Regions from separate parts of the Phyllobacterium sp. RCAM01083 genome, predicted to be linked through region 3. Evidence: predicted binding sites of a transcription regulator. Region 3 holds the regulator's gene; each other region holds the start of a gene.

Region 1 (10,100 bases), 2.9 Mb from region 3:
CGAAAAGCGCCGTCGTGTAGTTTTCCCAGAAATGCCCGCCGGGCAGCAGGGACAGCGGCGGCCGCATGATATCCTGCAGCGACTGGGTTGACGCGATGAAAGCGTAGTAGATCGGGAACGCCACGATCAGGATGCCGACAATCAGGATGATGTGGGCGACGAGACGGCCGATGGGATTGTTCTGGATCATCTCTGCGCTCCTCAGCCGTAATGCACTTTGCGCTCGACATAACGGAACTGGATCGCCGTCAGGCCGATGACGATGACCATCAGGATCACCGATTGCGCCGCGGAGTCGCCAAGGATCAGGTTGACGAAGCCGTCATTGTAAACCTTGTAGACCAGTGTCTCCGTCGCCTTGCCGGGGCCGCCGCCGGTGACGGCATGAATGATGCCGAACGTGTCGAAGAAGGCGTAGACGGTGTTGACGACCAGCAGGAAGAACGTCGTCGGGGCAAGCAGCGGGAAAACGATGGTCCAGAAGCGCTTGGTTTCGCCGGCGCCGTCAATGGCGGCGGCTTCGATCAACGATTTGGGAATGGACTGCAGCCCGGCAACGAAGAACAGGAAATTGTAGCTGATCTGCTTCCACGCGGCGGCGGCAACCACCAGCAGCATGGCCTGGTTGCTGTTGAGCAGCGGGTCCCAATTGTAGCCAGCGGAGCGGATCATATAGGCGAATGTGCCCATCGAGGGATTGAACAGGAACAGCCAGAGCATGCCGGCAATGGCCGGGGCCACGGCGTAGGGCCAGATCATCAGGGTGCGGTAGACACCTTTGCCGCGAATGACCTTGTCGGCCATGACGGCAAACAGCAGCGCGAAGCCCATGGCAATGACTGCCGTGGCGATGGAGAAGATGACCGTGACCTGCAGCGAGTTCAGGTAGTTGGGGTCACTCAGGATGCGCTTGAAATTGCCGAGGCCGACGAACTGTGTCGACAGGCCGAACGGATCCTCGCGCAGCACCGACTGGCGGATGGCCTGGGACGCGGGCCAGTAGAAAAAGACAATCGTGATGGCAAGCTGCGGCGCCAGCAGCAGATATGGCAGGACCTTGTTCGGAAAAGTGACACGCGTTGACGATGCCATGATTGCCCCTCTTGAAAAGAGCCCCGTCCGCAAGACATGCGGACGGGGCGTTCATGAACCGGCTCTTACTGGCCGTTCGCCTGTTTGATGGCTGCATTGCCGCGCTTGACGGCATTGTCGAGCGCCTGCTGGGCGGTCTGCTTGCCGGAGAGCATGTTCTCGAACTCTTCGTTCTCGATATCACGCACCTGCGGCAGGTTCGGCAGGCGGACGCCCTTGGAGTTTTCCGTCGGCGCCTTGCCCATCATCTGCTTGATCGGAATTTCGCGGGCGGGGTTCTTGTCGTAGAAACCGGACTTCTTGGTGTCCTCATAGGCGGCAAGGGTCACCGGCAGATAGCCGGATACCTGGTGCAGGCGGGCCTGGATGTCGGTGCGCGACAGGAAGGTGAAGAAGGCGGCAACGCCCTTGTATTCCGCGTCGGACTTGCCGGCGAACACCCAGAGGCTGGCGCCGCCCGGTGTCGTGTTCTGCGGTGCACCCTTGGCATCGGGGTCATAGGGAAGCTGGCCGGTGCCGTAGTTCATGCCCGACTTGACCACATCGCCCAGGCCGCCGGAGGATTCGGTGAAGATGCCGCATTCGCCCGACAGGAACAGCGGCTTGGCTTCGGATGTGCGCCCGCCGTAACGGAAGGTGCCATCCTTGGCGAGGTCGGCCAGTTCCTGGAAATGTTTGACATAGATCGGCGCGTTGATCTTCAGTTCGACATCGGTTCCGGCAATGCCGTTTTCATTGGTGCCGTAGGAGACATTGTTCCAGGCGGCAAAGTTTTCCGTGTGGATCCATGTCAGCCATGTCGAGGTATAGCCGCATTTGGCAGCGCCGCTGGTCTTGATCTTCTTGGCTGCATCCCAGACTTCCGGCCAGGTTTTTGGCGGGTTGTTTTCATCCAGCCCGGCCTTCTTGAAGATATCCTTGTTGTAGTAAAGGATCGGCGAGGAGCTGTTGTAGGGGAAGGACAGCATCGTGCCGTCCGGCTTGGAATAATAGGCGACGATGCCCGGCAGATAGAGGCTCTTGTCGAACTTTGCGCCGCCCATCGAGAGAATGTCGGCCACCGGTTTGATGGCGCCCTCGGCGCCCATCATGACGCCGGTTCCGGCGTCGAATACCTGCATGATATGCGGGGCCTGCTTGGCACGGAACGCGGCAATGCCGGCGTTCAACGTTTCCGGATAGGTCCCCTTGAACACTGGAACGACCTTGTAGTCGCTCTGGCTTTCGTTGAATTCCTTCGACAGGGTTTCAACAACCTCGTTGTTGGCACCAGTCATGGCGTGCCACCAGCTGATTTCGGTGACGGCAAAGGATGAGGTGGACGATGCGAGGATAAGTCCAAGCGCAAGGCTGAGCGAAGTGCCGCGAAATGTCATGTATGTCTCCCATAATGAGGCGTCGTTAGGAACACGCTTATTGGATGCGCTTATGGGCACTATCCTCATTATGTGACAGAGAAACAACAGTTTTATGACTTTGGTCGAATGTCTGGGTTAACGCCTGTGGAAAAAATGCTCAGCTGTTCACTTTTGTGCCGGTCAGATGAGGGTGACGCCGGCCTTGCGCATATTCGTGACCATGGCGGCCAGTGAGCCGCCCATGTCGATGGCGCGGCAGGCATCGAGCAGCACATCGGCGGTAAAACCGTGCGCCACCGCATCCAGCGCGGAGTAGGCGACGCAATAGTCCGTTGCCAGCCCGACAAAGGTCACATTGGTGATGCCGCGCTCGCGCAGGTAGCCGGCAAGGCCGGTCGGGGTCTTGCGGTCGTTCTCGAAAAACGCCGAGTAGCTGTCGATGTGGGGACGGAAGCCCTTGCGGATGATCAGTTCGGCCTTGGTCCACTGCAGATCCGCATGGAAATCGGCGCCCGGCGTGCCCTGAATGCAATGGTCCGGCCACAGCGTCTGGTCGCCGTAGGGCATTTTCACCGTGTCGAAGGGCGCCTTGCCGGGATGGGAGAAAGCGAAGCTCGAATGGCCGGCCGGGTGCCAGTCCTGCGTCAGGATGACGTGATCGAACCGGATGATCAGTTTGTTGATGATCGGGACGATTTCGCTTCCGCCATCCACGGCCAGTGTACCGCCCGGGCAAAAATCGTTCTGCACATCGATGACGACAAGCGCATCCCCAGCCATTTCATTTCTCCGATTGTCCGGTGGTCCGAATGTCAAATTCGTTCCACTAGGGATGGCAGTATGGACAATCGGAGAAAGTCGTCAACTCGGGTTTCGGGCGTAATGCAGATCGCCGTCGATCCAGACGTGATCGACCTCAAGCGCATCATCGAGATGCACGATATTGGCGACATATCCGGTGCCGATGCGCCCGTAGCGATGATCGATCCGGATGCTCTCGGCGGGATAGAGCGAGGCCATCCGCAGGGCTTCCTCCAGGTCCAGCCCAAGCTCGCGATGGACGAAGCGGACTGCCGAAATCATGTCGAGATCGGCTCCCGCCAACGTGCCGTCTTCGAGCGTCAGGCGGCCGTCATGCCGCCGGATCGTCCGTCCGTTCAGCGTGAAGGTGGTGATATCCGTGCCGATGGTCGACATGGCGTCGGTCACGAGAAAAATCCTGGCCGGACCCTGCTTGGCACGCAGGGCAATCGCCATCGAGGCCTTGCTGACGTGGAAACCGTCGGCAATCAGCCCTGCCGACAGTTCGCCGGTTTCAAGGATGGCGCCGACAACGCCGGGGCTGCGGTTCCCGAGCTGGCTCATGGCATTGAAAAGATGGGTTGCCATGGACGCGCCGGCGTCCTTGGCCGCGACCGCCATTTCATAAGTTGCGCCGCTGTGGCCGATGCTGACGATGACGCCCGCATCGACCATGGCCTTGATCTTGTCGACGGGAACGGTCTCCGGGGCGACGGTGGTGAGCAGTACCGGCAGTGCCTGCACGGCTTCCACGATCGCCACGAGATCGCTGTCCTCCATCGGGCGGATAAGCGCGGGATCGTGCGTGCCCTTGTGCGAGACGGAAAGGTGCGGCCCTTCGAGATGCAGGCCGATAAATCCGGTGACTTTTTCCAGCGCCGCCGCCTTGCCGGCGGCAATCGCCGCATTGGTGATGGCGGGGGTGTCGGTGATCAGGGTTGGCAGGAGGGCCGTCGTGCCGAAGGCGAAATGCGCCTGGCAGATGGTCCTGATCGCCTCGACGCTCGGGCCGTCGTTCAGAAGAACGCCGCCGCCGCCATTCACCTGCACGTCGATGAAACCGGGCACAAGCTTGCCGCCGTTGAGCGCGACCCGGCGAACATCCGCAGGGATGTCCGCCTGGGCAACGATACCGGTGATGGCGCCCGCATCGACGAGAATTGCCGAACCGGCATGCCAGGTTTCGCCGTCAAAAATGTCGGCGCCGGTCAGTGCATAGACAGTGCTCATATTGTTTCAGTCACTTTTCTCAAATGCGGTGGCTCGTCTGGATTCAATCCGCGGCTGCGGGCGAAATCTTCCACGAAAGCATAGAATGATACCAGCAGAGTGAGCGGGTCCGTCAATGGGTGCGACGTCGCGATGAACGGCAATGCGGTGGCTTTCGACGGCTTCGCCGAGGTCAGGAAGACAGCGGCTTCCTGTTCGGCAAGGCGATCGGCAGCCTGCACGATTGAATCCTCGGCCGCATCGCGCGCTGCAAGCACCAGCACTGGGAAATCCTTGCCGACGATGGCCTTGGGTCCGTGCATGACTTCGGCGGCGCTGTAGGATTCCGCGTGCATGGCGCTGGTTTCCTTGAATTTCAGCGCCACTTCGTTGGCAATGGCAAGGGATGGTCCGCGTCCAAGCACGAAAAGCGAGTTTTCGCCCTTCATGGCGGCGCCGAACGGCGACCAGTCGCAGCGGATGGCCGCGGCAAGGGCCTTGGGCAGTTCATCGATGGCGGCAAGCAGTTCTTTGTTCTGCGTCCAGTGGCCGATCATGGCGAGCCCGGCGACCGCCGAGCTGACAAAGGTCTTGGTGGCGGCGACGCTGCGTTCCTGTCCCGCCAGGATATCGATGGCGAGATCGCTGGCATAGGCGAGATCGGAATTGATTTCATTGGTGATGGCGAGCGTCAGCGCGCCGCTTTCGCGTGCCGCCTTGGTCATGCTGACAATGTCGGGGCTCTTGCCGGACTGGGAAATGGAGAGCGTTGCGGCGCTCTCGAGTTTCAGGGTGATGCCATAGATCGAGGCGACGGACGGTCCAAGCGAGGCGACGGGAATGCCTGCGGTCAGTTCCGTCGCGTATTTCAGATAGGCTGTCACATGGTCCGATGAACCGCGGGCAATGGAGGCCAGGAAGGGCGGGTTCTTCTCGCGCAGTCTTGCTCCGGCATTGGCCAGCGTATCGCGGGAAGCGTCGAGAAACCGCGCGGTTACATCGGGGATGGAGCGAATTTCTTCGCGCATGAGAGTTCCGTTGGTGGTCAAAGTACTGCTCCTGAAATTTCCGAGGAGTCGCCGAGCTTCAGCTCCGCGACAAATTCATAGGCATCCGCCCGATAGATCGACCGGGTAAATTCGATCACTTTTCCCGATTCGAGATAGGATATGCGCTCGATGTTGAGGCTGGCGGAACCCGCGGGCACCTCGAGCAATTTGGCATCGGCCTCCTTCAGGATTGCCGCCGAAATGCGCTGAATGGCGCGGGCCGGGCGATTGCCGCCCTCCGCCAGCACCGCATAGAGCGACAGCGTGACCAGTTCCGGATTGGGCAGCACCTGAATGGACAGGGCGGCGCGTTCAATCGCCATGGGCGTGTCATTGGCAACGCGCAAGCGGCTGATGCGGGCAACTTTCTCGCCCGAGGAAAGACCGAGCGTGACCATTTCTTCCGGCGAGGGCGGATAGATGCCGCGATCGAGCCATGTGGACCGCACGATCATGCCGCGCCGCGCCATGTCCTCGGTAAACGAGGTCAGATGCGACAGCGATTGCTCGACCCGCTCCGAACGGGGCGCGACAAAGGTGCCGGAGCCATGCCGCTGCACGAGCAGGCCGGTGTTGACCAGCCCCTGAACCGCCTTGCGCACGGTGACACGCGAAATATCGGCAATGGTGGCAAGTTCCCGTTCGGGCGGCAAGGCATCGCCAGGCTGCAGCATGCCGTCGCGGACAGCCGTTTCAATCAGCCGCTGCAGCTTGACGTAGAGCGGGCCGCCGCTGGCGGAACCGTCGTTCAGGGAAGGCAGGATATCGATCAACCCGTCAGCCATGCACGGCCTCCTTGCGCGCCGGCGCGAAGTTTTTCACCGCCAGTTGCACCGCGCCCGTCAGCGCGTCATGCAGCGGCTTTTGCAGCTTTGCCCGGTAGGGGGGCGAAAGACGCCGTTCGAACAATGGCCCCAGTCCGCCGATCAATGACAGGCGTTCCTGCGCGGATGGCATGATGGCGTCGAGCCCCTCTTCGATCTGTGCCGCCGCCCTGTTCACAATCGCCAGTGCCACGGCATCGTTGCGGGCAGCATACTCAAAAACCAGCGGCGTAAGCGTACCGAAATCGCTGGGGCGTGCCGCATGGGCAAACTCGACGATCCGGTGAGGATTGTTTTCAAAGCGTTGGAGGACGGCCTCTGTCAGGGGTGACGAAGGGTGAAACCGGTCATGGGCCAGCAGGGCCTCTTCCAGGAGATCGCGGCCGATTCGCGCGCCGCCGCCAAGATCACCCACCTTGAAGCCCCATCCGCCGGCAAACCGGATGTCATCGCCTTCGCGTGTGACGAACAGGGTGCCTGTGCCGATGATGACCACGGTTCCATCATTGTCGCCGAGCGCACCCTGCAGGGCGATCGTGCCATCGGATGTCACCAGGGAATGCTGAAAGGGCAGGGTCGTCCGCAGCTTCTCGCCATTGCCGCCGACCATGGCGCCAGCGAGCCCAAGAACCGCCGCGGTCGCGGGAATCATTGCGGCGTCGATCCCGGCTTCGGCAAAGGCTGCATTTGTCGCGCCGAGAATATTCAGGCGCGCGTTTTCCATGTCGGTCATGATGTTGGCCGAACCGCTTTTGCCGATGCCCAGAACATGGCCTGTCATATCGGCCACGGCTGCCCTGCAGCCTGTTCCACCACCATCAATTCCCAGGAGATATGTCACACTCATTGCCCTCCGAAAATAGAATACCAATAAAATACCAATAGCCAAGCGTTAATTCCAGGTTTTTTCCACTTTTATTCATCATGCTGATTTTATTGAATAATTTAACTTGTATGAAAAACAGTGCATGATTTTTTTAAGAACCTCTGGACAAGTGGTATTTTTTTGGCATTAATTATCGCAACGAGGAGAGGCGAGTGGTGGTAACCCGTACCGAGCAACGCAACGACAAGGCATCCGGATTGGACGAGCGATCGCCAGCCGATGTTTTGCGTTTGCTGCACGAGGCGCAGATCGAGGCAGCGGCTTCGGTGGCGCGGGCGACGGATTCCATTGCCGAGGCCGCGCTGCTCGCCGCCGAAACCCTGGCCGCGGGCGGGCGTATCGCCTATGCCGCCGCCGGCAGCTCCGGCCTGATGGCACTTGCCGATGCACTCGAACTGCCCGGCACCTATGGCATCGCGCCGGACCGCGTGGTGATCCTTCTGGCGGGTGGTGTCGAAAGTCTTGTTCGCCTTGCCGGCGGGTATGAAGATGATGTCGAGCAGGCCGCCCGCGATATCGCTGGCGCCGGCCTTGGGCAGGGCGATTGCCTGATTGCCATTTCCGCCAGCGGCACGACGCCCTATGCGGTGGCGGCCATCGATGAAGCCAGGCGGCGCGGGCTGAAGATCATCGCCATTGCCAACAATCCGGCTGTACCGCTGTTCAGGCATGCAGACGTGGCGATCACGCTGGAAACACCGCCGGAAATCGTCGCCGGTTCGACACGCATGGGGGCAGGGACCGCGCAGAAAATTGCGCTCAATCTTCTCTCCACGCTCATGGCCGTGCATCTGGGCCACGTGCATGACGGCTACATGGTCAATCTTGTTGCCGACAACGAAAAGCTGCGCGAACGCGCCGCTCTCATCGTTTCGGCTATCGCCGCCTGCGACATCGCCGATGCGAAACAGCATCTGGCTTCAACCGATGGATCAGTAAAGCGCGCAATCCTGCTGGCAGCGGGTGCAACCGACGCAAAACAGGCATCACACATTCTCGAAAGCAATCAACAGAGGCTACGCCCGTCGCTTTCGACACTGAAAGGGAGCCTCGGCTCTCGTTAACGGCACTGCTCAAAGGGTGCAACAGGAGACTAAAATGGGAAGCACGACTTTAAAATCACTGCTCATGGCAACGAGCATCCTGGCTTCGGCCGGCTTTGCTCATGCCGCCGATACAACGCTGACAATCGAAAGCTGGCGTACGGACGATCTTGCCATCTGGCAGGAAAAGCTCATTCCGGCCTTTGAAGCGAAGAATCCCGGGATCAAGGTCAAGTTCGCTCCGACACCACCGACCGAATATGATGCCGCTCTTGGCGCCCGCTTCGATGCCGGCAGCGCCGGTGACATCATCACTTGCCGTCCGTTCGACAAGTCGCTGGAACAGTTCAAGCGCGGCAACCTGTCGAGCCTGAAGAGCCTTCCGGGCATCGAAAACTTCACGCCTGTAGCCAAGGCAGCATGGAGCACCGATGACGGTTCCGACACGTTCTGCGTGCCGATGGCATCGGTCATTCACGGCTTCATCTACAACAAGGATGCCTTTGACAAGCTGGGCATTGCAGTTCCAACGACCGAAGCCGAGTTCTTCGCCGCTCTCGACAAGATCAAGAAGGACGGCACCTACATTCCGCTCGCTATGGGCACGAAGGATCTCTGGGAAGCCGCAACCATGGGCTACCAGAACATCGGACCGAACTACTGGAAGGGTGAAGAAGGCCGTACCGCGCTGATAAAGGGTACGCAGAAGCTTACCGATGCCGATTGGGTTGCGCCTTACAAGACGCTTGCCAAGTGGAAGGATTATCTCGGCGACGGTTTCGAAGCCCAGACCTATCCGGACAGCCAGAACCTGTTCACGCTCGGCCGTGCGGCGATCTATCCCGCCGGTTCGTGGGAAATCTCGCTGTTCAACACGCAGGCACAGTTCAAGATGGGCGCGTTCCTGCCACCGGTGCAGAAGGCCGGCGACACCTGCTACATCTCCGACCATGCCGATCTTGGCGCAGCGATGAATGCCAAGAGCAAGAATCCGGAAGCGGCCAAGAAGTTCCTCAGCTGGGTTGCTTCGCCAGAATTCGCCGACATCTATGCCAATGCGCTGCCGGGCTTCTTCAGCCTGTCGTCGACACCGGTCAAGATGAAGGACCCGCTGGCGCAGGAATTCGTGTCCTGGCGCGAAAAGTGCAAGCCGACGATCCGTTCGACCTATCAGATCCTGTCGCGCGGCAAGCCGAACCTGGAAAACGAAACCTGGGTTGAATCGGCCAATGTGATCAACGGCACCGATACGCCCGAAGTTGCAGCCAAGAAGCTGCAGGACGGTCTCGACAGCTGGTACAAGCCTGCGAAGTAAGCAATTGAATGCCGGGGCGGTTCGCGCCGCTCCGGCATTTCGCTTATTCCGAGCAAATTTTGTTTATGCGAAACCAAGGCCGATGTATTTGGGCCCAAACAAAACGTGCTCAGAAGTGGCAATCATTGCCGCTGCATTCGTTTGACGAACGGCAGTCGTGGACCGGTTTTCCATGACCAACAAATCAATAAGCAGGGGTTTGCGAGTTAATGAGCACGGCCGACTATTCCCAGTCTGACAGCGGTCAGGACAAACGCGCACGGCGCTGGCACATCCTTGTGTTCCTGCTGCCGGCGGTGATCGTCTATACGGCGATCATGATCCTGCCCTTGATCGAAACGCTACGCCTGTCACTGTTCAACGTGGTTGACGGGCAGAGCGTGTTTGTCGGTTTCGGCAATTTCCAGACCCTGTTCGGCGAACCGCGCTGGTCGGCGAGTTTCTGGAACGCGCTGCGCAACAATTTCGTGTTCTTCCTGATCCATATGCTGGTGCAGAACCCGATCGGCGTCGCCCTGGCTGC
Region 2 (10,100 bases), on a different contig from region 3:
AGAGTTTGCGGCCATCAACGGCTGGCGGCGCGACAAGATCTGGTCTCAGGCATCGCGCTGGTCGACGCCGGAACTGCTTGAACGCGCCACCGGCGAAAAGCTCAACGCGGACCACTTCATCGGCCATATCCGTGCGCGCTATGGTGCGGTGTAAACGCTTGCAGCGGATGATGTTTGCGCCGCGCCGGGCTTGATAACCGGGGCGGGCGGACACAAATATGCACCAACACACTTCATGGTTGGCCGGACATGCCGCAATCACGCTGACCCCTGATGGAAGGGAAACATATGCGCAAATATGAGAAGAACTCTGACGTGATCTCGAAACTCTCTCCCGAGCAGTTTCGTGTCACGCAGCAGAACGGGACCGAACGTCCCGGAACGGGCGAATATCTGGACAACAAGGAACCGGGCATTTACGTTGATATCGTTTCCGGCGAGCCCCTGTTTGCGTCATCCGACAAGTTTGAATCGGGATGCGGCTGGCCCAGTTTCACCAAGCCCATCGAGCCTGCCCACGTGAACGAGCTGCGCGACGACAGTTACGGCATGGTGCGCATTGAAGTGCGCTCCAGCCATGGCGACAGCCATCTCGGGCATGTTTTCCCCGATGGTCCGCAGGATCGCGGCGGGCTGCGCTACTGCATAAACTCGGCCTCGCTCCGGTTCGTCCATCGGGATGACATGGAGGCGGAAGGCTATGGAGCCTATCTCAATCAGGTGGAGGAAATCGGATGACAAGCGAACGCGCAGTCCTTGCCGGCGGTTGTTTCTGGGGCATGCAGGATTTGATCCGTCGTTATGACGGCGTCCTGTCGACCCGCGTCGGCTATTCCGGCGGTGACGTCCCTAACGCGACCTACCGCAACCATGGCACCCATGCGGAAGCCATCGAAATCATTTTCGATCCCGCACGGATCAGCTACCGGAACATTCTGGAGTTCTTTTTCCAGATTCACGATCCCACCACGCTCAACCGCCAGGGCAACGATCTGGGATTGAGTTACCGCTCGGCGATTTTCTACGCGGATGAAGAGCAGAAGCGGATTGCCGAGGACACGATTGCCGATGTCGATGCGTCCGGTCTGTGGCCGGGAAAGGTCGTGACCGAGCTCGCACCGGTCGGCGATTTCTGGGAGGCGGAGCCGGAACACCAGGATTATCTGGAACGGTATCCCAACGGATATACCTGTCATTTCATCCGGCCCGGCTGGAAGCTTCCTGTGCGGGACAAGGCGGCGGCATCGGGAGTCTGATGCTGTTCGCCCGGATGTGACGGGAAGGGGCCACATGATAAAAACTGCAGGGTACTGCCTGGTTGCCGTCTGCCTTGTCGGCATGCCTGCGGCGGCACAGGCGGCGTGGAAAGCTGTCGAACAGGTGGAAACCTACGCGATTGCCGGAACGTCCGGCGCTGCGCTTTATGCCTCGATCGGCGAGCGGGGGCCCATCATCGCCGGTACCACCCGGACAATAGCCCACACCAATTTCAAACTGACATGGCAAAGGAAGTATGAGCGGCAGGGCAATGCCTGCGCTCTGGTTGCCGCAACGCCGAAACTCATCATCACCTATACGCTGCCGAAGCCCGCCGAACGGCTGCCGGCTGCGGTACAGGCGAACTGGGATACGTTCATTGCCGGTGTGCGCACCCATGAAGCCGTGCACGGCGAGACGATCAAGGACATGGTCAAGGGGATCGAGGCCGCGACCATCGGCCTGTCGGTGCCGGATGATCCCGGCTGCCGGAAAATCCGGGTCGAGATGACGAAGCGCCTTTCCGAGCTTTCCCTTGCCCAGCGGCAGAAGGGGCGGGATTTCGACCGGGTCGAGATGGGCGAGGGCGGCAACATCCAGCAGCTTGTGCTTCGCCTGGTCAATGGCGGGTGACGCCGCCTATGCGAACGGCTCGGCGAGCGTGAAGCGCTTTGGCAGCAGCCGTTCGAAATAGGCCCGGCACGGCGCAGAAATCCGGTTGCGCTCAGACTCGAGAAAATCATCCGGCAGGTGGCGTGTTTTGCCGGCAACGCTGGCAAGCGGAACGATCTGCGGACGGGTGCTGCCATTGGCATATTGCAGCGCCACCGACCCGCCGCCGCGCGCCGCCGTTTCGACGGCGAAGACTCCCGCCTCGAAAGCCTCTTGTGCGTCGGTCGCATTGGTTGTGGCGATGTTGCCGCGCGGCAGGTAGCCGAACGTATCCACTCGTGCACGGGCGCCGGGCAGGCCGTCCCTGAGCAGCTGTTCGATGGCCATTCCCAATTCTCCGCCGGACAGGCGGATATTGCCGTGGGCGTCGCGTTCAAGGCGATCGGCGGGAACAAGGTTTTCAACCACGGTCCGCCCGTCCTCGCCGGTCACGCCCTCCGACATGGCAATGATGCAGCGGCCGTGACGGCTCTGCGCTTCGCGCACGTCATCGATGAACCGTTTTGCCGAAAAGGCCCGCTCCGGCACATAGACAAGATGAGGCGCGCTCGCATCGTCATGCTGCCATGCGGCGGCCGCGGTGGTCAGGAATCCCGCATGGCGGCCCATGACGATCCCGACATAGATGCCGGGCAGCGCACGGAAGTCGAGATCGATACTGAGGAAAGCGCCCGCGATGAACTCGGCAGCGGAGATGAAACCGGGCGTGTGATCGCTCTCGACCAGATCATTGTCGATGGTCTTGGGTGCGTGAACGAAGGCAATATCCTTGCCCGCCGCTTCCACCAGGATCTGCTGGGTTCCGGCGGTATCGTTCCCGCCGATATTGATGAAGGCGGTTGCCCCGACATGACGCAGGCTTTTCAGGATCGCCTCGCAATAGGCCGCATCGGGTTTGTCGCGCGTGCTCCCGAGCGCAGCACTCGGTGTTGCCGCGATCAGGCGCAGTTGTTGTTCCGGCAGAGCCGAGAGATCGACGAAGTTGCCGGCGCGAATACCGCGCACGCCGTGCTTTGCACCGAGCACACGGGCACCGGGATAACGTTTGCGCACCTCCAGCGTGGCGCCCGCAAGGGTCTGGTTGATGACTGCCGTCGGTCCGCCGCCCTGCGCAATTACGAATGTCTCGGTCATATCCGTCCCTCTCGTTTTTCTTGTTTGTCAGATCAAGTCAGGAAACCTTCGCTTTCACCCGGTGCTGCACATCGGGCTGGTGCCATTTGCGGCCATCGCGCTCGATCAGTACATCGGCGCATTGTGGCCCCATGCTGCCCGCCGGATAGGGATCAGGGCGTTCTGCCGATGTCGCCCACAGATCGAGAAAGGGTTGCACGGCCGCCCATCCCGCTTCGATGCTGTCGGCGCGCTGAAACAGGGTCTGGTCGCCGACGAACAGATCGTAGAGCAGGGATTCGTAGCCGGTCAGTTTGCCGATATCAAAGAAATCCGCATAGTTGAAATCGAGGGACACCGGGACCGTCTCGACGGAAAGACCGGGCGACTTGATCGATATTTCGATGTGCAGGCCCTCGTCCGGCTGCACCTGGATGATCAGCCGGTTCGGTGTCAGGCGGCGCTGCGGCCCCATCCCCTTGAACTGGGCGAAGGGAACCTGGCGGAAGGTGACGACGATCTCGGTATCGCGGGCCGTCATGGCCTTGCCGGTGCGCAGATAGAAGGGGATACCCGCCCAGCGCCATGTATCGACAAAAAGCTTCAGGGCAACGTAGGTCTCCGTTGCGCTGTCGCGCGCCACATCCGGGATATCCGCATAGTTCGGTATGGTTTTGCCGCCGGAAACCCCTGTTGTATAGGTGCCGCGCGCCGAGTTCTGCTCGGCTTCTTCGCCGGAGTAGATCCGCAGAGCTTTCAGGACCTTGCCCTTCTCGTCGCGGATTGCCTCGGCGTCAAAGCTGTTCGGCGGCTCCATGGCAACCATGGCAAGAAGCTGAAACAGATGGTTAGGCACCATGTCCCTGAGCGCGCCCGTTGCGTCGTAGAATTTGCCGCGGGTGCCGACATCGACGAGTTCGGCCGCGGTGATCTGGACGTGATCGATGAAATTGTTGCTCCACAGGGATTCGATCATCATGTTGGCAAACCGCGCCGTCATGATGTTCTGCACGGTTTCCTTGCCGAGGAAGTGGTCGACGCGATAGACCTGCGTTTCCGGCACGCGGTTCAATATCCTGGCATTGAGCGCCTTGGCCGAGGCGAGGTCGGTTCCGAACGGCTTTTCGATCACAAGGCGGCGGAAGGCACCACCCGTTTCTTTCAGCAGGTCGTGATCGGCGAGCTTGTCGACGATATCGCCGAAGAACAGCGGCGGCACGGCAAGGTAATAGGCGGCGTTCCGCCCGGCCTGCGCTCCGAGCTGGCCGGCAATCTCGGCATAGATGGCATCCTGCGTGAAGTCGCCCTGCCGATAGAAGATGCGCGAGCGCAGTCCCTGCCATGTCTCGGCGCTGTAGTTGGCCTTGATGTTGGACGTCGTGAGAAAATCCTCAAGCTTGGCGCGCAGCATTTCGTCATCGCCGGGTTCAATGCCGATGCCAAGGATCTGCAGGCTGTCGCTCACGAGACCGCTCTGCGTCATGTTGAGGACGGTGGGAACGAGCAGCCGCCGCGTCAGATCGCCCGTTGCACCGAAGATGACCAGAGTGACGGGCGGAGCGGGCGCGATGGTCGGTTCAGTCACGGGAGCTCCTTTGGTTCAACACTGGGCACATGGTGGGTAGCGTGTGAGGGTCTTGGCCGGTTCGTTCCGAGAATGAACGGAATAACGCGCGGCGTGGCAAGCATTATCTTGCTGGCTTGCCACGATTTCATCCGCCAGGGGAAGCTGTTTCGTGATGCGCGCAGAGGCCTATTTGACCTTGCCGAATTTGATGGGCTTGCCGTCAGGGTCCGAAAGCGCCGTCTTGATCGCATTGAGGAATGCTTCGGGATTGTCGATGGAAATGTTGACGCTCTTGGCTTCCTTGAACGGGTTGAGGCCCGAAAGCTTGAGGTTGGCGGTTTCCTCTTCGTACCTGATTTCCTGAAGTTCTCTAAGGCGCATCCTGACGTCCAATCGCGGTTTGCAGTGAATGGTCCTGTCACATATTCGAAAAATGATTGTCATAATCAACAGCTGAAAGTTGAAATGACCGCCTCAGTGCAGCTATTTTGGCGCATGAACGCCCGTGGAATCGGGGTTTGGGCGAATGGCCTCACCCGTGGCCGATTGTCCTCGGTGTCACAAACCGTTCCAGTTCCCCGGATTGATCGGCAAGATCGGACCAGCGCCTGGTGGTGAAATCGATGACGGCTAGTCCCGCCGTGGGGTATTTCTGCCGGAGGCGGGTGAGATCGGCCTCCCGTCCCCTACCGGCAAGCCGGAGGGCTGCATCGTGCAACCCCGGATTATGGCCGACAACCAGCAATGTCCCGATCCCCGGCTCCACCGCCCTGACGACATCCAGAATCACCCGCGCGGGCGCCTCGTAGATCCGCGGCTCCGCCCGCCAGCGTATACCGTCTCCGATGACGGGACGCAGCAGTTCCCATGTCTCCAGTGTCCGCCGTGCCGTAGAGATAAGGGCGAGATCCGGTATGAGCCATTCTCCGGTCATGTATCGGGCCATCAGGGGGCCGGCCCGGCGGCCGCGTTCGGCAAGCGGGCGGTCGTGGTCGTCAACACCATCAGGCCAGTCCGATTTGGCGTGGCGAAGCAGGAGAAGTCGCAGCATCTGTTTTGCTCCATGGGCACTCAGCTCACCCGATCATACAACATGAACGGGAATGCATGGAGGCTGGTATCATCGGAGAGGGCAATCCTCTCCGATGACAAGTCGAACGGATTACTTATGCAGTCCGGGAATGGTGACCTGAAACACCTGGAACATGGTGTCGACATCGGCACCGCCCTCGGCCTTGTAGCTCGCGCCGACCTGAAAGCCGTCCTGGGTCAGGAAGTCATTGTCGTTGCCGACGAAAAGGAAATAGTCGTCCGGCAGCTTGGGATCGAGGACGCTGACAAGTGCCATGGCTTCCCATTTTTCCGACAGGTTGTTGCGGTCATTGGGCGCACCGTTGTGCAGGCCGAAGCGCGACAGGTTCGCATTGTCATTGATATCAATGAAGGGGGTCAGTGTTGCCGGTGTAACAGAGGGGTCGACAATGCCCTTGGGTGCAACGGCCTTGTCGGCATCGAAGGCACTTCCGGCGATATCGGTGGCCGCCGAGGTGTCGACGACGGCGATGTTGCGGTAGAGCGACGTGTCGCCGTCAAGGCCATAACCATTGCCGCTGTCGCGTGCCAGCATCAGGAATGCCTTGTCGGACAAAGCCACGATCTCGCTCTGCGCTGCTACAGCCTTCTTGCCCTTGGCATTGGTGAAGACGGGAAGCGGCACGACATATTCATGCACCAGCTTCAGATGGGCCGGATCGGCCGCGTCATAGACGAGGGCGCGGGTGTTCTGGCGGGTCGAACTGGAATCGCCGCCATCCTGCCGGGCGGCCGACTGGAGAACGGCGATCAGGAACTTGCCGTCGGGCGTCAGTGCCATGCCTTCCAGGCCCTGATTGTTCTGGCGGCCGGTATCGGGATCCTTCGGATCGGGTGCCTGTGCGCCGGGCCCCGGATTGTTGGATGAGAAATTCGCCTTGCCATGGCGCATGGGAACCAGCGCTGCCGGAGGCTGGGTTGCCGACATCATGCGGCCCTCGGCGGAAAAGCGGTAAATATTCGGTCCATACTCGTCGCTGATGAACATCGTGCCATCGGCGAGGCGGACGATTGCCTCGTTGTCCAGGGATATCTTGCCATTGACGGCCTGCGGCAGCATGGGAAAATCCCCGGCAGCGGCGCGAACATCGGACTGCGGGTCGAGGCCGGTTGTGTCGGCGCCCTTGTCATCCACCAGCAGCAACGTGTCGGTGAGTGCGGCCTCGACGCCGCTCTGCTGCTTGTCGGCGGACGGTGTTGCGCCGGGCGCCACCGGCGTGAACCGGATCGACAGCATGTTGAGGCGAGGGCGGTAGTCGGTTGTGCCCGCCACATTGTAACCGCGGTCGGGCAGGAGCAGCATCGTGCCCTTGTAGCTGTCGCCATCGCGGCTCCACTCGGCCGGGTTCATCGCCATGCCCGAGCCGGAACCGAAGGTTTCGCCGAATTTGTCGCGCTGATTGGCCGGAATCCGTCCAACGCCGACCAGCCCCTTATTGACGAGCGTTGCACCGCTGATCGCAACCGAATTATCGGCAAAGGCTGCGGCCGGAAGTATGGCCATGGAGGTTGCAAGCAAACGCAACAGAATTGACGGCAGATGGCGCATGGAAAAATCCTTTGACAAGACAGTGTGGCGGGTGGTCTCGGGGTCGATCTTGGGAAGAGACCATCCCCCGGAATCGTGCAAGGAGACCTTTCCGGTAGGGTCTAGAACCGGAATGTAATACGCGCATGACAGCGGCGACGGCCCTGGGCCCCACTGGCCATCAGCCGGGCAACCCGGCTCAACAATATTTGCGCTACCAAGACGGCGCACACGCGATAGTATAGTCCGTGCAACGGGATGATCGACGGGAGCGGACGGATGGCTGGAGTTTCGGTTCACGGAACGGAGGACGGTGCGGGCGCCGGGACTGCTGCCGTTCCGCCGCGTACCCCTGTCGAGATCGAGCTGAAGCTGCGGGCACCCGTGGGCATGCTCGACGAAATTCGCGCCTCCGCAACGGTTCAGCAGGCCGCCCGCAACAAGGGCTTGATCCGGCGGCTTGATGCCACCTATTACGACACCTCCGATCATCGGTTGTTTGCGGCGGGATTGTCGCTGCGTGTCCGGCGTGAGGGCCGTCAACATGTGCAGACGGTCAAGCGGGCAGCGGATCACGGTTCTTTGCAACGCAATGAGTGGGAGACGGTGGTGAGCGGCATGGCGCCCGACCTTGCTCTGCTGCCGCTTGCCGACATCGGCGCGCCTTTGGACGGAATGACGGTGGATGAGTTGGCACCGGTTTTTGCGACCAGGGTCCGGCGGCATCTGCTGATGCTCGACCATCAGGACGCCCGGATCGAACTTGCGCTCGATGACGGCGTCATTGAATTCGGCGCGTCGCGTGTGCCGCTGTCGGAAGTCGAACTTGAGCTGAAGCAGGGGAAAGTCGCGGCGCTCTATCAGTTCGGTCTCAATCTGATGGATGTTGCACCGCTTTGCCTGGAAACGCAGAGCAAATCGGCGCGGGGCTATGCGCTGGCGCTTGGCGATGAACCATCGGCCGTCAAGGCGGCACCGTCCGGCTTCGTCAGGTCTGATACGGTCGATGAGGCGATTGCCAAGCTTCTGACCAATTGCCAGCAGCAGATCGTGGCCAATCTTTGCGCCAGTCAAACCGGACAGGAGCCAGAAGGCGTCCACCAGTTGCGTGTCGCGCTCCGGCGATTGCGCGTGGCGCTGCATTTTCTCTGCCGCGAGTTGCAGGCACCGTCGCTGGAGAGCCTCAGCACCGAGGCAAAACTGTTCGGGCAGGCGCTGGGTCCCGCCCGAAACTGGGACGTTTTCCTGCATTCGACCCTGACGGAGATTGAGGAAGCCGCTCTGCCGCACGTCAATATATCCGCCTTCCGTGCGGCATGCATGTCCTCCCACGATCAGGCCTACCAGGCCGTCCGGCGTATCATCGGCGATCCCAGGACCAACCGGTTCCTGTTGTCCCTGGGGCTGGTGATCGAACAGAGGAGCTGGCGCAACGATATTGCCAGCGAGGATTTGCGCATCCTGACCGAGCCGCTGGGGCAGTTTGCGGCGCGGGTGCTGGACCGGATAGAACGGCAGGTCCGCAGGCGGGGGCACGGCTTTCGCCACCTGCATGCCGATGCGCGCCATCGGCTGCGCCTTGGCCTGAAGCGCTTGCGCTATGCCGCGGAGTTTTTTCTGCCGCTCTATTCCAGCCGGCCGGTGACCGCAAAATACCTGAAGCGCCTGTCGCGGCTGCAGGATCTTCTGGGTGAGGCGAACGACATCAAGAGCGCGCATGAGCTCATGGATACGCTCGACCATGATTCCCTTGGCGCGGAGGCTAACCGGGCCGTGGGGGCCATCATCGGCTGGCAGGGGCACCGCCAGGCGGCGGGTGGCAAACAGCTGATCGGCAGATGGCGGGCGTTCAAGGACACCGCGCCGTTCTGGGCACCGCGGCCCTAGAATTTTTCCTGCACCAGTTCCTGCAGCGCGGCGGCACTGACCGGCCTGCCGTAAAACCATCCCTGACCGTCGATCGGCGTTTGCAGCCCGGCGAAGTAGTCCCGCTGCGTGGCTGTCTCGATGCCTTCGACAACGATTCCGAGGTTGAGGACACGGGCCATATCGATGATCTGCGGGACAATCGAGACCGTCACCGAGCCGGTTCCGATCGTCTGGGTGAATGATTTATCGATCTTGATGCCATCGACATTGAGGTTGCCGAGATAGGCCAGGCTGGAATAGCCGGTGCCGAAATCATCGATGTAGATTCGGTGGCCGCGCGCGCGAAGTGTCCGGATGGCGCCAACCGCAGCAGCGGCATTGGCCGTTGATCGCTCGGTAATTTCAAGGCCGAGCTGTTCGCTTCCGACATTGGCCTGCCGCAGGCGCTGTTCCAGCGCCGAAGCAAATGCCGGATCGACAAGGTCGGCAGCGGATATGTTGACGTTGATGCGGAAGGTTCGGTCCGCTTGCAGGAAGGCATTCATATCGGCCAGAACGCGGTCGAGGACATAGAGCGTGATGCGTTTGATCAGCCCTTCGTCTTCGGCTACCGGAATGAAGATGTCCGGCGAGATGGTGTCCTTGCCATCCGTCCAGCGCACCAGTGCCTCGGCACTGCGCGGCGTGTTCGTCCCGATATCGAAAATCGGCTGGTACACGACGGTAAGACGCCGCTTGTCGAGGGCCTGGGCCAGCCTGGCACCGAGCGAAAGGCGCTTGCGCTGCAGAAGGAGGATGATCAGGGCGAGCGCGCCGCCCAGAGTGCCGCCAAGCCCGGTGATGCTGGCCTCGATGGGGAACGCGTCCTCCTCCAGGTCCTTGACATGGGCCTGCAGGGAAACGCATGCCCGTTCGCCGCAGAGATTGCGAAAGACGATATCGCCATCCCGCCCGGCACCCTCCGGCAGCTTTTCACGCCGCTTTCCCGCATTCAGCCCGCCG
Region 3 (10,100 bases):
CCGGGGAATATGTCTCTCCTGTCGAGAAGCGCAGAGCGCCGATCCGAATATAGGACGGATGCAGGCATTGCACCAGTGCGCGGCAAACGATTTTCCCTCCCCGCACAATCTTTGTCGCATAATCATTGTGGAGGTGTGGGACACACCCCTCTGGGCTGCCGGACAGAGGGGGTGAAAGACCTCCATCACAAAAAACCACATCAACTTATCCACGTTCTCCCAACCTCGCTTATCCTTCTCGTGTCCTTTCCGGCGGGAATGCTTCCGGAAACCTTCGAAAGTCGGGAAAGGATCGGCGCTTCGGCTTCACAGGGAGGAACCTGTGCGGCCGGGGAGGTTTCACTCAATGGATGCGCATTGGGCAAAAACCTGAAAACGCCGGGGCGGGTGGTCCCCAGGATCGCAAGCATTGCATACCACATACCCCAAGACCCGCGTTCCAGGGACCGCCCGTCTTTCCCACCTTTCAACAGCCAGACGCAATTGCGGGCGTGGCAACGGGAAAACCATATCGCCGCATTCCCGGACGGCTCTTGCCCTCCTCCGGCACGCCCCTTAATCTTTGTCGATCACGAAAGGGAATGCGATGCGGTTTGAAGGAACAGCGGCCTATGTGGCCGACAAGGATCTGATGGTGGCGGTCAATGCGGCGATTGCGCTTGAACGGCCGCTGCTGGTCAAGGGCGAACCCGGCACCGGCAAGACCGAGCTTGCCCGGCAGATCGCGGCGGCGCTCGATCTGGAACTGGTCGAATGGAACGTCAAATCCACCACCAAGGCGCAGCAGGGCCTCTACGAATATGATGCCGTCAGCCGCCTGCGCGATTCGCAGCTCGGCGATGCGAAATTCAACGACATCGCCAATTACATCAAACCCGGCAAGCTGTGGCATGCCTTCACGACCGACAGGAAAGTCGTGCTGCTGATCGACGAGATCGACAAGGCGGATATCGAGTTCCCGAACGATCTCCTGCAGGAGCTCGACCGCAACGAGTTTCACGTCTACGAAACCGGCGAAACGATCCGCGCCGTACACCGGCCGATCGTCATCATCACCTCCAACAACGAGAAGGAACTGCCGGACGCCTTTCTGCGCCGCTGCTTCTTCCACTATATCCGCTTCCCGGATGTCGATACGCTGACCCGGATCGTCGAGGTGCACTATCCCGGCATCAAGCAGAACCTCGTGCGCGCCGCCCTCACCCAGTTCTACGAGATCCGCGATGTGCCCGGCCTGAAGAAGAAGCCGTCCACATCGGAAGCGCTGGACTGGATCCGGCTGCTGGTTGCCGACGACATCGCCCCGGAAGATTTGCGCGCCGACCCGAAGAACGCCTTGCCGAAACTGCACGGCGCCCTGCTGAAGAACGAGCAGGACGTACACCTGTTCGAGCGGCTGGCCTTCATGGCAAGGAGGCAGGGATGACGCTCGCCATCCGCCCCATCGAGAGAACCGGCATCGTTCATCGTATGCAGTAAAAGGGTCCCACAATGTTCCTCCCCTTCTTCCTCGAGCTCAAGGCCGCCAAGATTCCCGTATCGCTGCGGGAATATCTGACGCTGCTTGAGGGGCTGGATGCGGGGCTGGTGACCTATGATGTCGAAGGGTTCTACTATCTCGCCCGTTCCGCCCTGGTGAAGGACGAGCGCCATCTCGACCGCTTCGATCAGGTCTTCGGCCACGTGTTCAAGGGGCTGGAACTGCTCGGCGGCGAGAGCGGCGTCGACATTGCCAATCTGCCCGAGGAATGGTTGCGCCGGCTCGCCGAAAAGCACCTCACGGAAGAAGAGAAAAAGCTGATCGAGGCGCTGGGCGGTTTCGACAAGCTGATGGAAACCCTGCGCCAGCGGCTTGAGGAGCAGAAGGGCCGGCATCAGGGCGGCTCCAAGTGGATCGGCACGGCCGGAACCTCGCCCTTCGGCGCCTATGGCTACAATCCCGAAGGCGTGCGCATCGGCCAGGACGAGGGCCGCCATCGCCGCGCGGTCAAGGTGTGGGACAAGCGTGAATTCAGGAATTTTGACGACAGCGTCGAGCTGGGCACCCGCAACATCAAGGTTGCTCTGAAACGGCTGCGCCGCTGGGTGCGCGAAGGCGCCGATGACGAGCTCGACCTGTCGGGCACCATCAGGTCAACCGCCGAACACGGCTATCTCGACGTGCAGACGCGGCCCGAACGGCGCAATCATGTCAAGCTGCTGATGTTCTTCGATGTGGGCGGCTCCATGGACGAGCATATCCGGATCGCCGAGGAACTGTTCTCCGCCGTCCGCTCGGAGTTCAAGCACATGGAGTATTTCTACTTCCACAACTGCCTCTACGAGGGTGTGTGGAAGGACAACCGCCGCCGCCATGCGGAACGCATACCGACGCTCGATCTCATCCATAAATACGGACCGGACTACAAGGTCATCTTCGTCGGGGATGCCGCCATGGCGCCCTACGAGGTTTCCCATGCGGGCGGATCGGTCGAGCACTGGAACCAGGAGGCGGGCGCGGTCTGGCTCGGCCGGGTGCTCGACCACTGGAAGAACGCCGCGTGGCTCAATCCGTCAAAGGAACAATATTGGGACTACACCACCTCGACGGCGATGATCCGCAAGATTTTCGCGCATCGCATGTATCCCATGACCCTGGCGGGCATCGAGGGGGCGACGCGCGAACTCTCGCGCCGGCACTGATTAGCCGAACGAGTACCCCGCACCACGCACGGTGCGGATAGGATCGATCGAGCGGCCGATATTGATGGCCTTGCGCAGCCGGCCGACGTGCACGTCGACGGTACGGTCGTCCACATAGATGTCGGCGCCCCAGACATTGTCCAGGAGCTGGCCGCGCGAGAACACCCGGCCGGGGGACTGCATCAGGAATTCCAGCAGGCGGAATTCGGTCGGCCCGAGCTTCAACTCGCGTTCCTTGCGGAACACGCGGTGCTGCTCGCGATCGAGCTTCAGATCGCCGAAGCTGAGCACATGCGACAGCAGGCTCGGATTGACCCGGCGCAGCATGGCCTTGATGCGGGCAAGCAGTTCCGGGGTCGAGAACGGCTTGACCATGTAGTCATCGGCGCCGGTGGCAAGGCCGCGCACCCGCTCGCTCTCTTCGCCGCGCGCCGTCAGCATGATGATCGGCAGGATTTCGGTCTCGCGCCGCGCCCGCAGACGGCGGCAGAGTTCGATGCCGGAAAGGCCCGGCAGCATCCAGTCGAGAATGAGCAGATCCGGCACTTTTTCACGCAGCGCAATTTCCGCCTCGTCACCGCGTGCGATTGTCTCGACGACATAGCCTTCGGCTTCAAGATTGTACCGGAGAAGGACGCTGAGCGCTTCCTCGTCTTCGACAACAGTGATTTTGGGAGCGATCGCCATTGCTGGAATCCTAATTAAGGCTGTCTGGCTTCATCGACGATGATGCTGTGGGTCTGGTCTTCCTTGGGCCGTTCGGCCGGAAGCTGGGCACCCGTCACGATGTAGTAGACCGTTTCAGCAATGTTCGTCGCATGGTCTCCGATGCGCTCGATATTCTTGGCGCAGAAGAGAAGGTGCGTGCAGGCGGAGATGTTGCGCGGGTCTTCCATCATGTAGGTCAGGAGTTCGCGGAACAGCGATGTGTACAGCGCATCGATTTCATCATCGCGCTCGCGCACGATGTTGACCTGCTGCACGGAGCGTGTCGCATAGGCGTCGAGCACGTCCTTGAGCTGCGTCAGGGCGAGTTCCGCGATGGTCTGCAGGCCGCGATAGACCGACAGCGTCTGACGCGTATCGGTGACGGCGACAACGCGCTTGGCGATGTTCTTGCCGAGGTCGCCGACCCGTTCGAGGTCGGAGGAAATGCGGATGGCGCCGATGATCTCACGCAGATCGATCGCCATGGGCTGGCGCTTGCCGATGATGGTGATGGCCTTTTCGTCGATCTCGCGCTGTCCGGCATCGAGGATGAGATCGTCCGAAATGACGCGCTGGGCCAGCGCGTTGTCGGAGTTCACCATGGCGGTGACGGCCTGTTCGACCATGCGTTCGGCATGGCCGCCCATTTCGGCGATCTTGTGCGTCAGGAACTTCAGTTCGTCGTCATAGGAACGGACGGTATGCTGCGACTCGGTCATATTCTTATCCCTGTTTCCCGTGATTAGCCGAAGCGTCCGGTGATGTAGTCCTGCGTGCGCTTTTCCGTCGGATTGGTGAACATCATTTCCGTATCGCCCACCTCGACGAGGTTTCCGAGATGGAACATGGCGGTGCGCTGCGAAACGCGGGCCGCCTGCTGCATCGAATGGGTGACGATGACGATGGTGTAGTTCTGGCGCAGTTCGTCGATCAGTTCCTCGACCTTTGCCGTGGCAATCGGATCGAGCGCCGAGCAGGGTTCGTCCATCAGGATGACTTCCGGGCTGACGGCAATGGCGCGGGCGATGCACAGGCGCTGCTGCTGGCCACCGGAAAGGCCGGTACCGGCTTCGTGCAGGCGGTCCTTCACTTCGTCGAACAGGCTGGCGCGGCGCAGGCTCTTCTCGACGATTTCCTCCAGCTCGTGCCGGTTCTTGGCAAGACCATGAATGCGCGGGCCATAAGCCACATTCTCAAAAATGGACTTCGGGAACGGATTGGGCTTCTGGAAAACCATGCCGACGCGGGCGCGCAGCTCGACCACGTCGATCTTCGGATTGTAGATATCCTCGTCATCGAGCGTGATCTTGCCGCCGATCTTGCAGCCTTCGATCGTGTCGTTCATGCGGTTGAGCGAGCGCAGGAAAGTCGACTTGCCGCAACCGGACGGGCCGATCAGCGCCGTCACCATCTTCTCAGGCACATCGAGGCTGACACCGAACAGGGCCTGCTTTTCACCGTAGTGAACGGTGACATCCTTGCCCTGCATTTTGATCGTATTGACCTGTGCACTCATTTTGTCGTTTACCGCTTTTTCGAGAGATCGTTCTGTCATGAGATTCATAATTCGCTCCCGTTTACCAGCGCCGCTCGAAGCGGCGACGCAGAATGATGGCTCCAATGTTCATGACTGCAAGAAACAGAAGCAGCACGATGATAGCGCCGGATGTGCGCTCGACAAAGGCCCGCTCCGCTTCATTCGCCCACATGTAGATCTGCACCGGCAGAGCCGTGGACGGATCAAGCGGCGTGACCGGATAGTTGGCGACGAAGGCCACCATGCCGATCAGCAGCAGCGGTGCGGTCTCTCCCAGCGCGTGGGCAAGGCCGATGATCGTGCCGGTCAGGATGCCGGGGGCGGCCAGCGGCAGCACGTGGTGAAACACCATCTGCGTCTTCGAGGCGCCGATGCCCAGCGCTGCGGACCGGATTGATGGCGGTACGGCGCGCAGGGCGGCGCGGGTGGCGATGATGATCGTCGGCAGCGTCATCAGCGTCAGTACCAGGCCGCCGACCAGCGATGCGGAGCGCGGCAGGCCGAAGAAATTGATGAACACGGCCAGTCCGAGCAGACCGAAGACGATGGACGGCACCGCGGCCAGATTGTTGATGTTGACCTCGATGATATCGGTCAGGCGGCTCTTCTTGGCATATTCTTCCAGATAAATCGATGCGGCCACGCCGATGGGCAGGGAAAGGCAGAGGACAATCAGCATCATGTAGAGCGAGCCGATGAGCGCGACACCAAGACCCGACGTTTCCGGACGGCTCGATGCGCCGAAGGTGAACAGGCCGCTGTTGAAGCGCTGCGCCATGGCGCCTTCCTTGGCCAGCGTGTTCATCCAGGCAACCTGGCGGTCCGATACCTTGCGGTTTGCCTGGTCGACACTCAGGTCGATCTGGCCCTTGAAGGCCGAGTCGATGTCGCCGCCGGTCAGCACCCAGAGGTTCTGCGTCGTGCCGATCAGTGCCGGATTTCCTGAAACCAGTTCCCGCAGCTGGCTGCGCGAGCCGTCGGAGACGAGCTTGCTCAGTTCGCGGATCGCCGGCTTGTCGTCAAGGCTGACGCCCAGCTTTTCGGCAAGGGCATTGCGCACCAGGATCGGATAGTTCGCGGTCAGTAGAACGGTCGGGTCGGTCGCACGCTTGTTCGTGGGGTCGATCACCTTCTCGTCGAGCTTGACCGAGAGGCTGACCTCCGTCTGCCAGAACGCCGTGTAGCCGTTGGAAATCACCGAATAGAGCAGCGCAACGAGGAAGAACAGGCCGATGGCAATCGCGGTGATGCCGTAAATCTTGAACCGGCGCTCGGCGGCATAGCGGCGCTTCAGACCGATGTCGCGCCGGACGACCTTTGCCGGAGCAACTGCAGCAGGATTGAGTGTTGTGTCGGTCATTCGTACTGCTCCCGGTACTTACGCACGATGTAAAGCGCGAAAATGTTCATCGCCAGCGTGATGAAGAAAAGGGTGAGGCCAAGGGCGAATGCCACCAGCGTCTGCGGTGAATTGAATTCGAGATCGCCTGTCAGCTGGTTGACGATCTTGACAGTGATGGTCGTCATGGCGTCGAACGGATTGATGTTCAGATTCGCCGCAACACCGGCCGCCAGAACCACGATCATGGTTTCGCCGATGGCACGCGATGCGGTGAGCAGCAGCGCACCGACGATGCCGGGCAACGCGGCAGGCAGCACAACGCGGCGGATCGTCTCCGAACGCGTCGATCCAAGCCCGAGCGAGCCGTCACGCAGCGACCCCGGAACGGCGGTAATGATGTCGTCCGACAGGGAGGAAACGAAAGGGATCAGCATCACGCCCATCACGATACCGGCGGTCAGCACGCTCTGCGCCATGATGAAGGGATAGCCGCCCGATATGGCCGCACTGATATCGCGCAGGAACGGTCCGACGGTGACAAGGGCAAAGAAGCCGTAGACGATCGTCGGGATGCCCGCCAGCACTTCAAGCAGCGGCTTGACCACCGAGCGCACGTTCCGGCTGGCATATTCGGCCATGTAGATGGCGGCGAACAAGCCGACCGGCACGGCAAACAGCATGGCCACTAGCGCGATATAGAGCGTACCGGCAAGCAGCGGAATGAGACCGAACTGACCCTGCGCCCCATTGCCGCCGGCTGCGGAGAAGCGCGGATCCCACACCGTGCCGAAGAAGAAGCTCGACGGGGTTACGGACTGGAAGAAGGTGATGGTCTGGAACAGCATCGACAGAACGATGCCGACCGTCGTCAGGATGGCGATGGTCGAGGCTGCGAGCAGTCCCCAGAGGATGATCCGCTCGACATTGTTTCGGGCCCGCGTGCGGACGTTGACGCCGGACAGACCGAAGATCGCACCGGCAACGGCAAGGACAATGGCGACCACCGCGCCGATATTATGCGCGCGCGCCGTGCTTTTGTTCCATTGCACGGCAACGGGGATCATGAAATCCTGGCCTTCCGTCGCCAGGGCCACGCCCTTGCTCGACAGCAGCGGCCGCAATTCGGAGAAAGTGGTTGGAAGGTTCGCCCGTTCCTGATCCGTCAGCTTGTCGAGACCCCGCGCGATGCCGCCGACCATGCCAAGCTCGAGGCTCTGGCTGGCAATGACGCTTTCGCTGTTGTGCACCGGCAGGCTGTTGATGGCCTGGCGCTCGATATAGAAGCTCGAGCCGACGGCCCAGACCAAGATGAAGATAATTGCTGGCAATACGGAAACCAGAAAAACCCACCAGCCGTGATAATGCGGCAGGGAATGGGCTTTGACACTTCTGTCATCTTTGCTGATGGCACGCTGGCGTCCAAGAAAGAACCCGACAAGACCAATCGCAACGACAATCACTAAAACCAACAAGGTGGACATCAACGCTTCCCCGATCTGTCCTGCAACGAGAGCATAGGCCCCGAGAAATATCCGGCGCGGACAGGGTTCTGTCCGCGCCGGTTATTGGCTTACTTGCCAGCCATGGTCTTGCCGGCGGCGAATGCGGAACGCTGAGCTTCACGCTCTGCATCCGGTGCAGCAACCAGGCCGTATTCTACCAGCGGGCTATCCGGACCGACCATCTGGTCAGCAAGGAAGAAGTCCACATATTCCTTCAGGCCGGGGATGACGCCGAGATGCGCCTTCTTGACGTAGAAGAACAGCGGGCGCGATACCGGATACTTGCCGGTGGCAATGGTTTCCGTGCTTGGCTTGATGCCGTTGACGGTTGCAACCTTCAGCTTGTCCGCATTGTTTTCGTAGAAGGCCAGACCGAAGACGCCAACGCCGGTCTTGTTGGCATCGATGCGAGCCAGTGTTTCCGGATAGTCGCCATCGATGTCGATGGCCTTGCCATCCTTGCGGACAGCGATACAGGCGGCGGCAGCGGCCTTTTCGTCAAGACCGGCAGCCTTGATCGCATCGGCTGCACCGGTGGCCTTGCAACCGCCAGTCATCAGCTTCTCTTCGAAAACTTCACGTGTGCCGTGCTTTTCGCCAGGAATGTAAGCGGCGATGTCCCAATCGGGCAGCTTCGGGTTAACCTGGTTCCACTTGGTGTTCGGATTGGCAACCAGCTTGCCGTCGACAACGACCTGCGCAGCAAGAGCGGTATAGACGTCCTTTGGCTCCAGTGCCCAATCCGGGCCCTTGATGTCGGTCGCGAACACGATGCCGTCATAACCGATGCGGATTTCTTCAACGTCCTTGACGCCAGCGTCAACGCAGGACTTCAACTCAGTGTCCTTGATCGGACGCGAGGCATTGGCGATATCGATGGTGTTTTCACCAACGCCCTTGCAGAATTCCTTGATGCCGGCGCCCGAACCGCCGGATTCAACGACCGGGGTCTTGAACTTGGGGAATGTTTCGCCAAAAGCTTCGGCGACGATCTTGGCATATGGCAGCACTGTGGATGAACCGCTGACCTGAATCTGGTCGCGAGCGGATGCGCCAACTGTCGTGGCAATCACCGAGATCGCAATCAGAGCAGTGGTGGAAATAAGCTTGTTCATAGGAGCAGCTCCTGTTGGATTAACTGTGTGACGCCTCCGACGTCGTCTGCCGTCTATAGAACCAATATAACAGTCATATGACACTATTGTTACAGTTCTGTAGCGCGGCCTGTGCATGAGCCGCGCCCGCGGCGGAATCAAAATTCCTTCTAAAACCATCAAGTTAACCGTCTATGGATTTTGCACAGCTTGGCACAGTGAAGATAAGCTCAACGATTCCAGTGGGTTCATGACGCTCAATTGCGACACTCACGCAGGCATCCCTGCCATAGGCCGCAGGGGGACAATACCGTCCCCCCACCGCGGTTTCAAAAAAATTCCGCGCAAGCGACGGATTGTCCCGCTCCCGCCGTTTAAGTCACGACAAATGACAGTCTGCTGAAAGGAAAAGTTTGATGAAATCGAGAGTAGCTGCGGTTCTTCTTGCCATGGTGCCCCTGTCCCTGCCCGCAACCCTGGCGATGGCGGCACCCAAGGCCGACACCAATGGCGACGGCACAATTTCACTGGCCGAATATCAGGCCGCCGCCCGGGCGCGGCTGCTCAAATTCGATACCGACGGCGACGGCAAACTCTCGCTCGAGGAGTGGCTGAAACGCCCCGCTGCAAAGAATGCCAAGCGCGATCCCACCACGGTGTTCAACCGGATCGATACAAATCATGACGGCTTCATCGATACGGCGGAAATGGATATTGTAGCGAAGAAGCGGTTTGAGCGCCTCGACACGAATTCCGATGGCCAATTGACCAAAGAGGAACGCCGCGGACACAGGAAGGGCGCCACCGACAGTTCACAGGAGTAACGGCAAGCGTGCAAAACCTTGGACAATCGCAACACGGATGAAGAACTGCTGGTGAAGATCGGCCAGCATGACGATGCGGCCGTCCGAACCATGGTGACACGCAAGCTGCCGCGCCTGCTCGCCCTGGCGGCGCGGATGCTTGGCGACCGGAATGAAGCCGAGGATGTCGCCCAGGAAGCCTTTATCCGGCTGTGGCGGCAGGCGGGCAGCTGGCAGGGCGGCCGGGCGACCTTCGATACATGGCTGCACCGGGTCACGCTCAATCTCTGCTACGACCGCCTGCGCCGGCACCGGGAACAGCCGGTGGCCGAGACACCCGAAAGGGCAGATCCAGCCCCCGACCCGGAACAGTCGCTTTCAACCCGGGACGAAAGCGACCGGATCAAACGGGCCCTCGCCTCCCTGCCCGAC

What was found. Region 3 encodes PhoB, which activates phosphate uptake and scavenging genes when phosphate is short. Its sites were predicted from a motif close to TGTCATNNANCTGTCAT; they were not measured.
Region 1: ugpB (sn-glycerol-3-phosphate ABC transporter substrate-binding protein UgpB) is a predicted target of PhoB. The motif match lies at 2,552-2,568, and genes of this name have one in related genera.
Region 2: ACZ25R_RS00930 (esterase-like activity of phytase family protein) is a predicted target of PhoB. The motif match lies at 7,365-7,381, and genes of this name have one in related genera.

Annotation. Positions count from the first base shown of each region.
Region 1 is NZ_JBVFZN010000005.1:390,557-400,656, forward strand. It holds gene ugpE (sn-glycerol-3-phosphate ABC transporter permease UgpE) at 1-190, opposite strand, end outside; gene ugpA (sn-glycerol-3-phosphate ABC transporter permease UgpA) at 202-1,092, opposite strand; gene ugpB (sn-glycerol-3-phosphate ABC transporter substrate-binding protein UgpB) at 1,158-2,468, opposite strand; gene pncA (bifunctional nicotinamidase/pyrazinamidase) at 2,631-3,230, opposite strand; gene nagA (N-acetylglucosamine-6-phosphate deacetylase) at 3,312-4,481, opposite strand; gene ACZ25R_RS08605 (SIS domain-containing protein) at 4,478-5,488, opposite strand; gene ACZ25R_RS08610 (GntR family transcriptional regulator) at 5,506-6,294, opposite strand; gene ACZ25R_RS08615 (glucosamine kinase nucleotide-binding domain-containing protein) at 6,287-7,180, opposite strand; gene ACZ25R_RS08620 (N-acetylmuramic acid 6-phosphate etherase) at 7,372-8,283, shown strand; gene ACZ25R_RS08625 (ABC transporter substrate-binding protein) at 8,318-9,577, shown strand; gene ACZ25R_RS08630 (carbohydrate ABC transporter permease) at 9,787-10,100, shown strand, end outside.
Region 2 is NZ_JBVFZN010000002.1:201,588-211,687, forward strand. It holds gene ACZ25R_RS00890 (carboxypeptidase M32) at 1-154, shown strand, start outside; gene msrB (peptide-methionine (R)-S-oxide reductase MsrB) at 289-738, shown strand; gene msrA (peptide-methionine (S)-S-oxide reductase MsrA) at 735-1,256, shown strand; gene ACZ25R_RS00905 (DUF922 domain-containing Zn-dependent protease) at 1,291-1,890, shown strand; gene ACZ25R_RS00910 (diphosphate--fructose-6-phosphate 1-phosphotransferase) at 1,897-3,063, opposite strand; gene zwf (glucose-6-phosphate dehydrogenase) at 3,101-4,627, opposite strand; gene ACZ25R_RS00920 (hypothetical protein) at 4,796-4,990, opposite strand; gene ACZ25R_RS00925 (SixA phosphatase family protein) at 5,142-5,660, opposite strand; gene ACZ25R_RS00930 (esterase-like activity of phytase family protein) at 5,772-7,205, opposite strand; gene ACZ25R_RS00935 (CYTH and CHAD domain-containing protein) at 7,509-9,116, shown strand; gene ACZ25R_RS00940 (EAL domain-containing protein) at 9,113-10,100, opposite strand, start outside.
Region 3 is NZ_JBVFZN010000005.1:3,307,957-3,318,056, reverse strand. It holds RNA gene ssrS (6S RNA) at 1-40, opposite strand, end outside; gene ACZ25R_RS23155 (AAA family ATPase) at 587-1,426, shown strand; gene ACZ25R_RS23150 (vWA domain-containing protein) at 1,492-2,682, shown strand; gene phoB (phosphate regulon transcriptional regulator PhoB) at 2,683-3,369, opposite strand; gene phoU (phosphate signaling complex protein PhoU) at 3,384-4,109, opposite strand; gene pstB (phosphate ABC transporter ATP-binding protein PstB) at 4,133-4,906, opposite strand; gene pstA (phosphate ABC transporter permease PstA) at 4,968-6,287, opposite strand; gene pstC (phosphate ABC transporter permease subunit PstC) at 6,284-7,750, opposite strand; gene ACZ25R_RS23120 (substrate-binding domain-containing protein) at 7,840-8,886, opposite strand; gene ACZ25R_RS23115 (EF-hand domain-containing protein) at 9,282-9,689, shown strand; gene ACZ25R_RS23110 (RNA polymerase sigma factor) at 9,708-10,100, shown strand, end outside.